3 regions of the Brevibacillus sp. SIMBA_040 genome follow, and region 1 is predicted to be linked to each of the others. Evidence: riboswitches for the same ligand, from Rfam matches in the RefSeq annotation. Region 1 holds a riboswitch; each other region holds the start of a gene.
The links. Region 1 has a riboswitch for S-adenosylmethionine ahead of mtnK (S-methyl-5-thioribose kinase). Riboswitches for the same ligand answer to the same signal wherever they lie in the genome.
Positions count from the first base shown of each region.

Region 2: linked by a shared signal. The riboswitch ahead of SB752_RS30585 (hypothetical protein) and the one ahead of mtnK (S-methyl-5-thioribose kinase) in region 1 are both predicted to bind S-adenosylmethionine.
Region 3: linked by a shared signal. The riboswitch ahead of SB752_RS11135 (homoserine dehydrogenase) and the one ahead of mtnK (S-methyl-5-thioribose kinase) in region 1 are both predicted to bind S-adenosylmethionine.

Region 1 is NZ_JAWRXI010000001.1:466,852-471,105, reverse strand. Features, by position in the region: gene SB752_RS02340 (sigma-70 family RNA polymerase sigma factor) at 138-635, shown strand; gene SB752_RS02335 (anti sigma factor C-terminal domain-containing protein) at 625-1,827, shown strand; SAM riboswitch class I at 1,920-2,067, shown strand; gene mtnK (S-methyl-5-thioribose kinase) at 2,233-3,462, shown strand; gene mtnA (S-methyl-5-thioribose-1-phosphate isomerase) at 3,459-4,254, shown strand, end outside.
Region 2 is NZ_JAWRXI010000030.1:44,963-49,216, reverse strand. Features, by position in the region: gene SB752_RS30595 (YcdB/YcdC domain-containing protein) at 1-1,616, shown strand, start outside; gene SB752_RS30590 (YjcZ family sporulation protein) at 1,689-1,799, opposite strand; SAM riboswitch class I at 2,017-2,118, shown strand; gene SB752_RS30585 (hypothetical protein) at 2,120-2,341, shown strand; gene metH (methionine synthase) at 2,322-4,254, shown strand, end outside.
Region 3 is NZ_JAWRXI010000005.1:273,584-277,837, reverse strand. Features, by position in the region: gene glpK (glycerol kinase GlpK) at 1-1,059, opposite strand, end outside; gene SB752_RS11135 (homoserine dehydrogenase) at 1,192-2,526, opposite strand; SAM riboswitch class I at 2,541-2,649, opposite strand; SAM riboswitch class I at 2,735-2,844, opposite strand; gene SB752_RS11130 (GNAT family N-acetyltransferase) at 3,007-3,891, opposite strand.

The DNA of each region.
Region 1 (4,254 bases):
TATGACGATCTGAACCGGGAGTCAAATTGTTTTTCCGCCAAGTGTGCACAAAAGAACAAAAGGAAATGTGGACGAAGTGAAACTTTTTTCCATTCCAAGCGTGGTAGTCAATGAAAGGGTGTGGAAGCGTTGGGAAAGTGAGCTTGGACGACGTGTACAAACTGCACGTAAACGATATATACCGCTACCTTTTCCGGCTGACACGCGATGCACGGCAGGCAGAGGACCTGGCGCAGGAAACCTTTTTCCGCGCCTTTTTGTCCCTGGACGATTACCACGGGGAAAAAGTCAGGCCGTGGCTGTTCAAGGTAGCGTACCACGCCTTTGTCGATTGGCATCGTAAACAGACGAAGCGACCCTTGCAGCTGGTAGGGCAGCTTCCTGAACAAGCTGACCAGCAGGTGGATGATCCTGCGGAAACTGTGGTGCACAAGGAAATGTGGGAAATGGCTCAGGAAATTCTTCTGCAGCTACCAGAAAAGCAAAAGCAGGTCATTCTGCTTGCAGCAGCTTCCTTTTCCTATGCAGAAATCGCAGAAATATTGGGTATCGATGTGGCTGACGTAAAGCGTTCTCTGTTTCGAGGGCGGCAAAAGATGCGAAAGTTGTGGAGGGATGGAGCAGATGGAGAATAAAGACAAAAATAGCAGGGATCAAAAGCTGCTCGCTTACCTGCGAGGAGAAATGACAGAGGGCGAGGAGCAAAGGCTCGGGGAAGAAGTAATCAGAGATGAGGAGTACGCCCAGCGATTGGAACGGCTTCTGCTGGGGGAAGAGCAAGGCACGGGCTCTGACCCAGGCAAAGAGGCCCCTGCCGCTCTTACAGAAGAGAAACAGCGGGCTATCATTCGGCGGGGTAAATGGAGGATGCGCCTATCGAATTCCGCGTTTACGATGGCGCTTGCCTTTTTTGCAGGTGTCTTGCTGTTTGTGGTGAACGGCTGGTTTGGTTCCCTGATGCACGACGATTTGTTCCGGGTCGCCAAGGATATGGTCAACTTCACGCAGCCGGGCGTGAGTGTAGGTAGCAGTGGCTCAGAGGTCGGTTTATTTTACGGGAAGATCAGGATGGAACTGCGTGAGCGGGTGGGGAGCGAGGACAAAAACGCCGGAAGCTTCGAAAGCACCAACTATTTGTGGAAGACAAGTGCCAAGCCAGAGTGGACAAACGGGATCAGGGAGCAAAAGCTCTTTTTCAGCTATCCGATTACGGGGCAGAAGGTGACGCTGGCGGACTCGGAGTATCTACGTACACCTGCCTGGACGACGATGGGAAAGCTGCCGGAGGGCACAGTATCTCAGCTGGCTATCTCCTTTGACCATTTTTTGAGCTACGAGGAATATTACTCGCTTATTTCCCGCTATGTTAGCAGTGATGCATATGAAACAGTCTGGTTTGCTGTCGATTCAGGGCAGGAGCAGGCACGCAGTGATGCTGGGGAAGGAGTTCGTCTTCTCGGCGCTGGTGACGTCTGGGGGTTTGCGGAGCGGGAGCTTAATTACGGGAATGCCCCGATTCTGGTCAATGGCGAAGGACTGCGCCGGGCAGCAGTTTATTTGAGCGAAATGAAATATCTTACCGAACAGGAGCGGCTGACCAATGAAATAGGGTTTAGCTTGGTTTCTAGGAGCAAGCCGCAAATTGCCGAGCGTTACCAGTACATGCAAAAAAATGGCGTCCGTATTTATGGTGCTGTTTTGACCGGACCGACCAAGGAGTTACTCAAGCTGCAACAGGAAAAGTCGATTACAGCGGCCTTTTTGGGCAAGGTGGACTGGTGGAATTGGGATCGCCCAGCTGCTTCCGGTACGCACTATAGCTGGTAGTAAAAATGGATGGGGGCAGCTGAAAAAGGGTGTTGACAGCGTGTAAGTGTGGCTGTATGATTCAAACTAAATCATAATTGCATACGATGGATACCTTATCCAGAGAAGGTGGAGGGACTGGCCCGATGATACCCGGCAACCGACATGACGCTCTTTGGTCGCTTTTGTAGCGATTAAAGTTTCAGGCGACGTGCACGGTGCTAATTCCTGCAGAAACAAAAGTAGTCTGGAAGATAAGGGGGACAAGGACACGTTTGTTTTGTACGTGACGACAGCGACCTCTTTTCTTCGGGAAAAGAGGTCTTTTTGCATGTCTGCAATGGCTACCGTTTGATTGCTAGACTGGGGCAAGCATCCAGTCCACTAGAGATAAATACAAAATGACATTGAGGGGAGTAATGAATCATGGCTTATCGTGCGTTGACCGAGCAGGAAGCAGTGGAGTACGTAAAGGGTTTGCCAGGTCTGTTTACTGAGGGAGCAGAGCTGACGAGTCACGAAATCGGGGATGGAAACCTCAATCTGGTGTTTGATATTCAAGAGAAAGCTACCGGAAAGAGCGTGATTGTGAAGCAGGCGTTGCCATTTGCGCGTGTGGTTGGGGAATCATGGCCGCTGACGATTGATCGTGCACGTATCGAGAGCGAAGCCCTGCGTATTCAGCACAAATACGTACCTGATCTCGTACCGGAAGTGTATCATTTTGACCAGGAGCTGGCTTTGACTGTAATGGAAAACGTCGGAGATCACGTCATTATGCGCAAAGGTCTCATCGAAGGGAAACGTTACCCCCTCTTTGCCAAGCAAATTGGACGTTTCATGGCGCAAACCTTGTTTTACACATCTGATCTCGGGGCGCATCCATACGAAAAAAAGGCGTTAGTCGGAACATTCCTAAATCCCGAATTATGCAAAATTACTGAAGATCTGGTTTTTACTGATCCTTATGAAAATGCACCAACGAATAACTTTAACCCGTTGATTCGTTCAGAGGTGGAAGCGATCTGGAACAACAAGCCGCTCAAACTGGAGATCGCCAAGCTTAAATATGACTTTTTGACTCGCGCAGAAGCGCTTTTGCATGGTGATTTGCATACAGGAAGCATTTTCATTACCGAAACGAGCTTGAAAGCAATCGATCCTGAATTTGCTTACTACGGCCCGATCGGCTTTGATATCGGTGCGGTCATTGCAAACCTTTTGCTCAACTACGCTGGTCAGCACGGTTTGCAAAAAGACCAAGGAGAACGGGACGCATACCGCGAATACTTACTGGAGATGGTCGAAGATGTTTGGAACGAATTCGTTTCCCAGTTTGTTCAGCTGTGGCATAAACGGGCTAAAGAACGCAGCGCTCACGTAGAAGGCCTCTGGCAGAGCTATGTAGAACGACTGATTCAGGACACTGCCGGTTATGCTGGATGCAAAATCCTACGCCGCGTGATTGGGCTAGCAGGAGTGGCAGATTTGAACGCCATAGAGGACGAGCAAACGCGTGCAGAAGCAGAACGTTTGGCGCTGGCTATTGGTGAAGCGCTGATTCTCGGCCGCGGCAATGTAGGCGAATCAACCGACATCACGGACATTGTCCGTACAGTGACCGCACGCTACTATCAGGAGGCTACAACAGTATGACAACGAGTACACAATTTGCGCCGGTCAAGTGGGAGAACGATTGCTTAGTTCTGCTTGATCAAACGCGCTTGCCAGTTGAAACGATTTATTTGAACCTGACAACATCCGAAGAAGTGTGGGCATCCATTCGCCATTTGCAAGTACGCGGAGCTCCTGCCATCGGAATGGCTGCGGCATACGGACTCTATCTTGGCGTTCGCGGCAGCGAGGCAGAATCGCACGAGCAATTTTGGAATGAATTGACCAAGCAGGCGGACTACCTGGGCACTTCCCGTCCAACTGCGGTCAATCTGTTCTGGGCGCTGGATCGCATCAAGACCCGTGTGGAAAAAGAGACAGGTTTGTCTGTTGCGGAGCTGAAGGCTGCGGTACTGGACGAGGCTTTGGCAATTCAAAAAGAAGATGCTGAAGTATGCCGGACAATCGGTGAGCATTTGCTGACGCTCCTGCATGATGGCATGGGCATTCTTACGCACTGCAACCCTGGCGCCCTGGCGACAGCTGCCTATGGAACGGCGACGGCTCCATTTTATTTGGCAAAAGAACGCGGCTGGAATCTCAAAGTATACGCAGACGAAACACGTCCAGTCCTGCAAGGCGCGCGTCTAACTGCCTATGAGCTCCAGCAGGCGGGTATTGATGTGACGCTGATCTGCGATAACATGGCAGCAATGGTAATGTCTCAAGGAAAAGTAGAGGCAGTTATCGTAGGGACAGACCGCGTAGCAGCAAATGGCGACGTAGCAAACAAAATCGGAACGTACGGCGTGGCTGTACTTGCCAAAGCTCACG
Region 2 (4,254 bases), on a different contig from region 1:
AATTGACAGATGAAGGAATGCGCAACGGTACGTGGATGAACGTAACGTTCCAAAAAGAGCAGGAAGGTGCTCGAATTCCGTTTGACATCATATCTGTTCAAATTGACAGCGAGGGCCAGGTGGCATTTTTCGGTCGTACAAACAAAGAGGAACAGGAGCTGTTGGGGAAATTGACGAAGTCTCTTCCAGAGCTGAATCCATCGCCAGCACTGGATAACAAATCGATGTATTACGACGGTTTCGAAATAATGCTTGGAAATGCAGATGATGATGATTGGAATCAGGCGTTAATCAGCGTGTCTGGTAAAGCTGAGGATTTGCGGACCTATCGTCTAATTCAGGAAGTGGGGATTTGGAAGGAAGCCCCGGAAGCTCTGGCAAAGAAAACGGCAAACCATTTCCTGCAGGACATGCTTGGAGCGGACAGTAAAAATTACCGATACTCGTACAAAAACGACTCGATTGAATACCAGCGATATTACAATGAGCTGCCGGTCATGAATGATACGATCCGGATATCTGTTAATCAAGCGGGACGGATTGTCTATTATTCCAAAGAAGCGATGAAAAAGCATGAGCTTGCATCTTTTCCGGATGGAAAATCTGCCGTTTCTGTAGAGAAGGCAAAAAAGGAAATGGAGGCCAACATCAAATTAAACTACTTGCAGCACTTTCCCGTTAATCGAGATCGAGCATCAGGGAAGGTAACACAAACAAAGCCCCTGCTGGAATATACGATGTCTGTATCCACCTCCCAGCTCGGTCAACCTTCTTCACTGGGCTGGTACATTGAAGGAACGAGTGGAAAGATTGCCTATAGCACCGGAAACAATGGCCTTGACTACGATCGACGGAAGGAAGAACAAGCATTTGCGTTTCAACCCCCCGAAAGCTATAGCATCGTCACGTCAAAAGAAGAAGCGAAGAAATTGCTGCACAAAGAATTCGGTGTGAGTGTGGAGAGCTTCAAATATGCCGAATACGAAAACCGTGATCCACAATCGAAACATGCTCGAAAAAATTATGTATGGACTGACAACAGCGAAAAGCGTTATGTAGTAGAAACCGATGAACAATCAGGACGAGTCATGGCACTCGGAATACCTCGTCAGGGCAGCCAAGTGACGATCCAGCGCGCGGAGGCGGAAAAAGCGGCGTTGGAGATGCTTGAGAAATACATCGACCCGGCGGTAAAGGAAGTGCAGCTGGCAGAGGTTGTCGAGCCTGGCGCTGCAACACCTGTGGCATCAGGCAACTGGGGATTTGAATTCTTCATGAGCAAAGACGGTATTCCTGTTCTCGATAAGCAGCCAAATGAAGCGTATATCGTAACTGTCGATCCTTCCACTGGGAAGGCAAACGGGTTTGAAAACAGAAGAGAGACAGATGCGCATGTGGAGCTCCCGGACGCAGCCTCCGTCATTTCAAAGGAACAGGCTGTAGAACAGTATCTGCGCGCAATGCCATTGCAGCTTGTGTATCTTTTGAAGAATGAGGACAATGAATGGCTCGATCGTCCGATACTGGCCTATATCCCTTGGAGTCATGACGAGAATGCAGGCAAGCTTTTGCATATTGATGCACGAACCGGCGAAATCGTGAAGGAGCCTTACTAACAGAAAACAAAAAAGGGCTATGCCCAAGCCACGCAAATGGCTTTAGGCGATAGCCCCTTTTCTACAGGTTAACTAGCAGCCGCCGTCACACGAACACGCAACAATGACCAGCAGGATAAACAGTACGAGCACCAATGCGAAGCTGTCGCCAAAGAATCCGTTTCCGCAGTAAGATGTACTCATTTTTGTTTCCCCTCCTTTCCGTTATGCTCTAGTCTATACACGAACGCACAGGTTGGCGTGGGCGAATGACTAGTCATGATAAAAATGGGCGCAGGGGGAGCATACAGGAGTAAATAATAGACAAATTCTCAATTGACGAAGAGACAGGGGGGTGTTAAGATACTGTCAAACGTCAATCACTTTTGACAAAAAACGAATAACTCCATAAAATGTACGACTCTTATCCAGAGAGGCAGAGGGACTGGCCTGATGAAGCCTCGGCAACCGGTAAAAATCCGGTGCCAATTCCAGCAAAGCTACGCGCTTTGAAAGATAAGAGGATGGTTCAGGCGTTGCTGTATCCGCGGACAAATCCTCTTCTTTCTAAAGAAGAGGATTTTTTTCGTGCCATTAGGAATTTACAAAATTCCAAAGGCCAGTATCAGGGCAACCGCGACATTCGCCAGCTGGTATGGCGTAGTCAGGTTTTCTCATCTTCGATTAAAGAAATAAGCCATTGCAGTGGAGAGAAGGAGCAAGTTGATGAAACCTACTTTTCGTGAACAACTTTCCCGAAAAATTCTGATTTTGGATGGTGCGATGGGCACAATGCTGCAGCAGGCGAACCTTACTGCTGACGATTTCGGTGGCGATGAATACGACGGCTGTAACGAGCTGCTGAATTTGACCCGACCTGATGTCATCCGGTCTATTCATGAGAAATATTTGGAAGCTGGAGCAGATATTGTAGAAACCAATTCTTTTGGTGGGGCTTCTATCGTATTGGCTGAGTACGATGTGGCTGACAAGGACATGGAGATTAATATTGCAGCAGCACGCTTGGCGAAGGAAGCTGTCGACGCATACTCCACAAAGGAGTGGCCACGCTTTGTAGCGGGTGCCATGGGGCCAACCACCAAAACCCTCTCACTTACAGGTGGCGTTACGTTTGAAGAACTTGTCGAAGCTTACTACCGTCAGGCAAAAGGCTTGATCATTGGTGGCTCTGACGTGCTTCTCTTGGAGACATCTCAGGATACGCTCAACGTTAAAGCGGGCGGTATCGGTATCCGCAAAGCATTTGACGAGCTGGGAAAAGAAATTCCCGTGATGCTTTCAGGAACCATCGAGCCGATGGGAACGACATTGGCAGGTCAAAACATCGAAGCTTTTTATATCTCCCTGGAGCACTTAAAACCGGTAACGATTGGTTTGAACTGTGCGACAGGTCCAGAGTTTATGCGTGATCATCTCCGTACCTTGTCCGGACTTGCACAATGCGGAGTAAGCTGCTATCCCAATGCGGGTTTGCCCGATGAAAATGGTCACTACCATGAAACCCCTCAAGGCCTCGCTTCCAAAATGCTCGCGTTTGCTGAGCAAGGCTGGTTGAACGTCGCTGGTGGATGCTGTGGTACCACACCGGATCATATCCGGGCAATGGCTGAGGCGTTGAAGGACTGTAAGCCACGAAGCGGTGCTGCCGATTCCGTAAGTGCAGTCTCCGGGATTGAGGTTGTGTATGTGGAAGACGACAGTCGTCCTCTGCTTGTAGGGGAGCGTACAAACGTTATCGGTTCTAAAAAATTCCGCGATCTGATCGCAGCCGGTCAGTATGAGGAAGCATCCGATATTGCCCGTGCACAGGTAAAACGTGGAGCACACGTAATCGACATTTGTTTGGCTGACCCAGACCGTGAAGAATACGAAGATATGGAAAAATTCCTGCAATTCATCGCGAAAAAGGTAAAAGCCCCTCTCATGATCGATTCGACCGATGCCAAGGTGATGGAGCTGGGATTGCGTTATTCCCAAGGGAAAGCGATTCTGAACTCGATTAACCTGGAGGATGGATTGGAACGGTTTGAAGAGGTTGCTCCGCTGATCCACAAATATGGCGCAGCGGTTGTTGTTGGCACGATAGAAGAAGCAGGGATGGCGGTTACGCGCGAAAAGAAGCTGGAAGTAGCGCAGCGCTCCTACGATATCCTCGTCAAGCAATACGGCATGAATCCGCAAGATATTATCTTCGATCCACTAGTCTTCCCTGTGGGGACAGGTGATGAACAATATATTGGTTCTGCAAAAGAAACAGTCGAAGGCATTCGCTTAATCAAGCAAGCGATGCCAGAGTGCAAGACCATCTTAGGTGTAAGTAACGTTTCCTTTGGATTGCCGGCCGCAGGACGCGAGGTGCTGAATGCAGTGTTCCTGTACCACACGACACTAGCTGGGCTAGATTACGCAATCGTGAATACAGAGAAGCTGGAGCGTTACGCGTCGATTCCTGAGAGCGAAAGAAAGCTGGCCGAAGCGTTGTTGTTTGAGACCAATGATGAGACTCTCGCTGCCTTTACCGAATTTTATCGCCAAAAGAAAAGGGAAGTGAGTGTCGAGGTATCCTCATTGACTTTGGAAGAGCGTCTTGCTCGCTATGTCGTTGAAGGCTCCAAAGATGGATTGACTGAAGATCTGA
Region 3 (4,254 bases), on a different contig from region 1:
CCCGACAAAAGCAGGCACGACATACACGCCTTGGGCAGAGGTGACTCGTGTCGCGTATTGTTCACTGTCTGCTGCCGATTTCAGCATCCGCATCCCGTCACGCAGCCACTGAATAGCTGATCCCGCCACAAATATGCTACCTTCGAGTGCGTACTCCACACGTCCGTCTAGCCCCCACGCAATTGTCGTCAATAAGCCATGCTGTGAGGAAACAGCTTTGGACCCTGTATTCATGAGCATAAAGCAACCTGTTCCGTATGTATTTTTCGCCATGCCTTCCTCAAAGCATGCTTGCCCAAACAATGCCGCTTGCTGGTCACCTGCCGCCCCGGCAATCGGTACCTCTGCACCAAAAAATAAATTCCGATCCGTGTAGGCATAGACTTCTGAGCTAGAGCAAACCTTTGGCAGCATCGCTTTGGGCACATCGAGCAGAGCAAGCAGCTCCTCGTCCCAGATCAGATCATGAATGTTAAAGAGCAATGTACGCGATGCATTGGTATAATCCGTCACATGTGCCACGCCACCAGACAGCTTCCAAATCAGCCAGGTGTCAATCGTGCCAAACAACAGCTCGCCCCGCTCCGCGCGCTCCCGTGCCCCTGGTACGTGATCCAGAATCCACTTGACCTTGGTTCCCGAAAAATAAGCATCGATTAATAGTCCTGTTTTGGCACGAACCCAGTCATTTTTCCCCTGCTGCTTCAGCTCTTCACAGATTTTGCTTGTTTGACGTGATTGCCAGACGATGGCATTGTATATCGGAACCCCGGTCTGTTTATCCCACACCAACGTAGTCTCGCGCTGGTTCGTGATTCCAATCGCTGCTACCTCGCTTGCAGAAATATTGTGGCTCGTCAGTACCTGCCCAATTACAGCAACCACAGATGACCAAATCTCAAGCCCATCATGCTCTACCCAGCCTGGCTTCGGGAAATGCTGGGTAAACTCTTTTTGGGCAACTCCCGCTATTTTCCCCTCGCGAGTAAAAAGCATGGCACGCGTGCTGGTCGTACCCTGATCGATAGCCAGCACGTAACGCTTTTCTGCAGGTGTCATCTGCTTCACCTCTCTTTCCTTGTCTATTCTGCCTAGAGCAGCAAGTTTTTTTCTTACTACCTATATTTGAGAAAAAGAAGTTGATCCCTCTTTTTCCAACAGAAAGATGGGAAAAGAAAAAGCTTGTTCTTTTTATTCCGCCGACTCCAATACTGGGAAACATCGTACCGACAGCCCAAAGTCGCTCCCTAGTACTGCTTCATGGTCTTCTGTTAATCCGTTTGTGATCAGACCAGCGCGCAAAACGCCTCCGAGGTCAAATTGAACTTTTAGTTTACTGATTGTAACCCCAGCTTTACGTAAAAAGTGCAGGACGCGATCCGGTGTTGCAGATGAGCATGAACCTTCGAGATAACACAACGTACGCTGGATTTCTTCACTTACCTCCGCGGTCGCAGCGGCAATTTCTTTCCATGCTGGGTGAGGTGTAAATGGCTGTGTCAACAAATACGCCAAATCCTCGACAACCGCACTAGCCGTTGGAAGCTCTCCTGCCCCTCTTCCTGTAAACAGCAAATCACCTACAATATTTCCGGAGAGCTGAACTGCGTTAAAAGCATCCTGAATCTGCGCCAATGGATGAGCGATTGGCAACATTGTCGGTTCAACGGAAAGTCGAATGCCTTGCTCCGTTTGATAAGCCTGGGCAATCAGCTTGATCCGATAGCCAAGCTCGCTGGCAATGCGAATATGCCCTGCAGAGAGATCAGAAATCCCTTTTCGCACCACATCTGAAAGCGGGAGCGATTCTCCATACACCAACTGTGCGAGAATATACAGTTTGTACATCGCGTCGAAGCCTTCGACGTCAGAACGCGGGTCTGCCTCAGCATAACCGAGCTCTTGCGCCTCCTTTAAAACCTCCTGGTAGGACAGCTGCTCCGCTTCCATTTTGGTCAGAATGAAGTTGGTCGTGCCATTGAGGATTCCGAGTACACCGCTTATGTCATTGGTTCTTAAAAATTGGCGCAGCACACTCAAAATCGGGATTCCACCCGCAACACTCGCTTCATATGCCAAATGTACCTGATGCTGATTCGCCAGCTCAACAAGCTCTGTGCCTCGTTTTGCCAGCAGCTCTTTGTTCGCTGTTACGACATGGCAGCCTTTTTCAATCAACGCTCGAACGTAATCATAAGTAGGCTCGACACCGCCCATCACTTCTACGACAATATCCACATCACTTTGCAATATATCCTCAAAGTTTGTCGTCAATAAAGACGCATCAACGTGAACTGCACGCTCCTTATCGGAATCGCGAACCAGTGCTTTCACGATTTCAATGCGTTTCCCCAATCGAGAAGACAGCTTTTCTTGTTGAGAGCGTATCGTTTTGATGACGCCTCCCCCTACAGTACCAAGTCCCAACAACCCTACTCGAATTACGCCAGCGCTCATGTTAACCACTCCATCCTCATAATTGAAAAAGAAAAAGCCTTCTTCGCTAAGAAGAAGGCTCTTGGGCATCGCTGCTCCCCTTCTCCTTATCTCCCAGGAACCTATGTCCTGCAGGAATTGGCACCTTGTCACATACTGCATGACGGTTGCCGGGCTTCATCGGGCCAGTCCCTCCACCTCTCTGGATAAAGAAAAATATGAATTTTGGTACTTCTAGGAATAAAAAAACCTTCTTCACTAAGAAGAAGGTTCGTAATCACGCTTACGCGACACCCGCTTCTTATCTGCCGAGACGTAGGTCGCCTCGCAGGAATTGGCACCTTGTCACCTAATCGTGACGGTTGCCGGGCTTCATAGGGCCAGACCCTCCACCTCTCTGGATAAGAATAGTGTATTCTGTTGAGCTTTATTCTAAGAAATTCCATACCATCCGTCAACAAAATTCTTTCTTTTCAATAAAAAGGAATTTGGTTAGTGCCAGCCAAGCAGTGGCACCAGGTTTTCTTTTCATTAGCGTCCCTTGAATATAGCAGTTCATTTACCTGTCAATTAACTATGTGATGTTAACGGGAACATAAAGTTTCCCTTCAGCAGCGGCTTTTTTGTTAAGACGAATAGGGCATCATCATCATTTGGCATAATGGTTGCTGTCATCCCTTCGATTGTAAAATCAGGAGTGAAGCAAAATTCTACTTTTTTCGTTGTTTCCTTCACAATGCTTGCAAGTACTGCTTCAACATTTGGTGCTTGTAACGAAATGATATCGAAAATACGCAGAATATCTTCTTCTTCCTCCATGAGTACAATCGTTTCTAAATCTTCCACATAGAACAAAGCCTCATAAAATACTAATGTGAAATAAAAAAGTAATAGGCTTTCATTTTGCTCCACATCTAAGATCCTTGAGTTGACATGGCGATTTTTCGCAAATTTTTCAAGTAAGGCAAGATCATATTCAATAGTGAGCTGCTTTACTTTCGATGCTGTATTCATTTGAATCGAGCTTTTCGCCAGATCTATGCTAAACTCACTTTCATGTAGGCGTGTAAAGCCAAACCTCGGGTAAAAATCCAAAACCGTTTCATTCGCAAAAAGATACATGAAATCACATCTATTTTCATGTTCCCTCAGAATGTGCTGCATTAATTGCTTAGCCAAGCCTTGATTGCGATAATTTTCATCTGTCATGACTGTACCAACCTGAATCGCTTTATGCGTTTGACCATTTATAATCACCGACATTTTAGTGACCGAGGCGTTTGCGATAACCTTGCCTTTATCAACAAAGGAATACGGAATATAATTGTCATTCCAATACCCTTTGTCATACCAGCCTCGAAAATCTAATTTGAAGGTTTTTATTGCTAAGGAATTAAAGCTCTCCTTCAAGCTTTCGTTATTGCGATAATTACTTACTAATTCGTATTTTTTCATGTAGATTCCCTCCATATATATTTTAATCACTCTCGTACACAGCATGTATATTTATGGAAATAAATCACCTCCTAAAAACAGAAAAAGACCTTATGAGAATAAACTCATAAAGTCTTTGTATACGCAAAAAATAAAGTAAACCAGCCTGAAGCAAGCGCCTGCCTTTAGCCTGATTACAACCATTTATTTTTCTGCTTGTATAGATTAGACATTATATCGCTTCTCTTCATTATCGCAAAAGGGCATATCAAACAAACCGATCAATGAATGATAGAATAACCCTCCTATTAAACTCATTCGAATTTAATTTGCGATAATAAGTTTAAGCATATAAGTCTAATCTCCCTTCAGTTTTTAAGATTG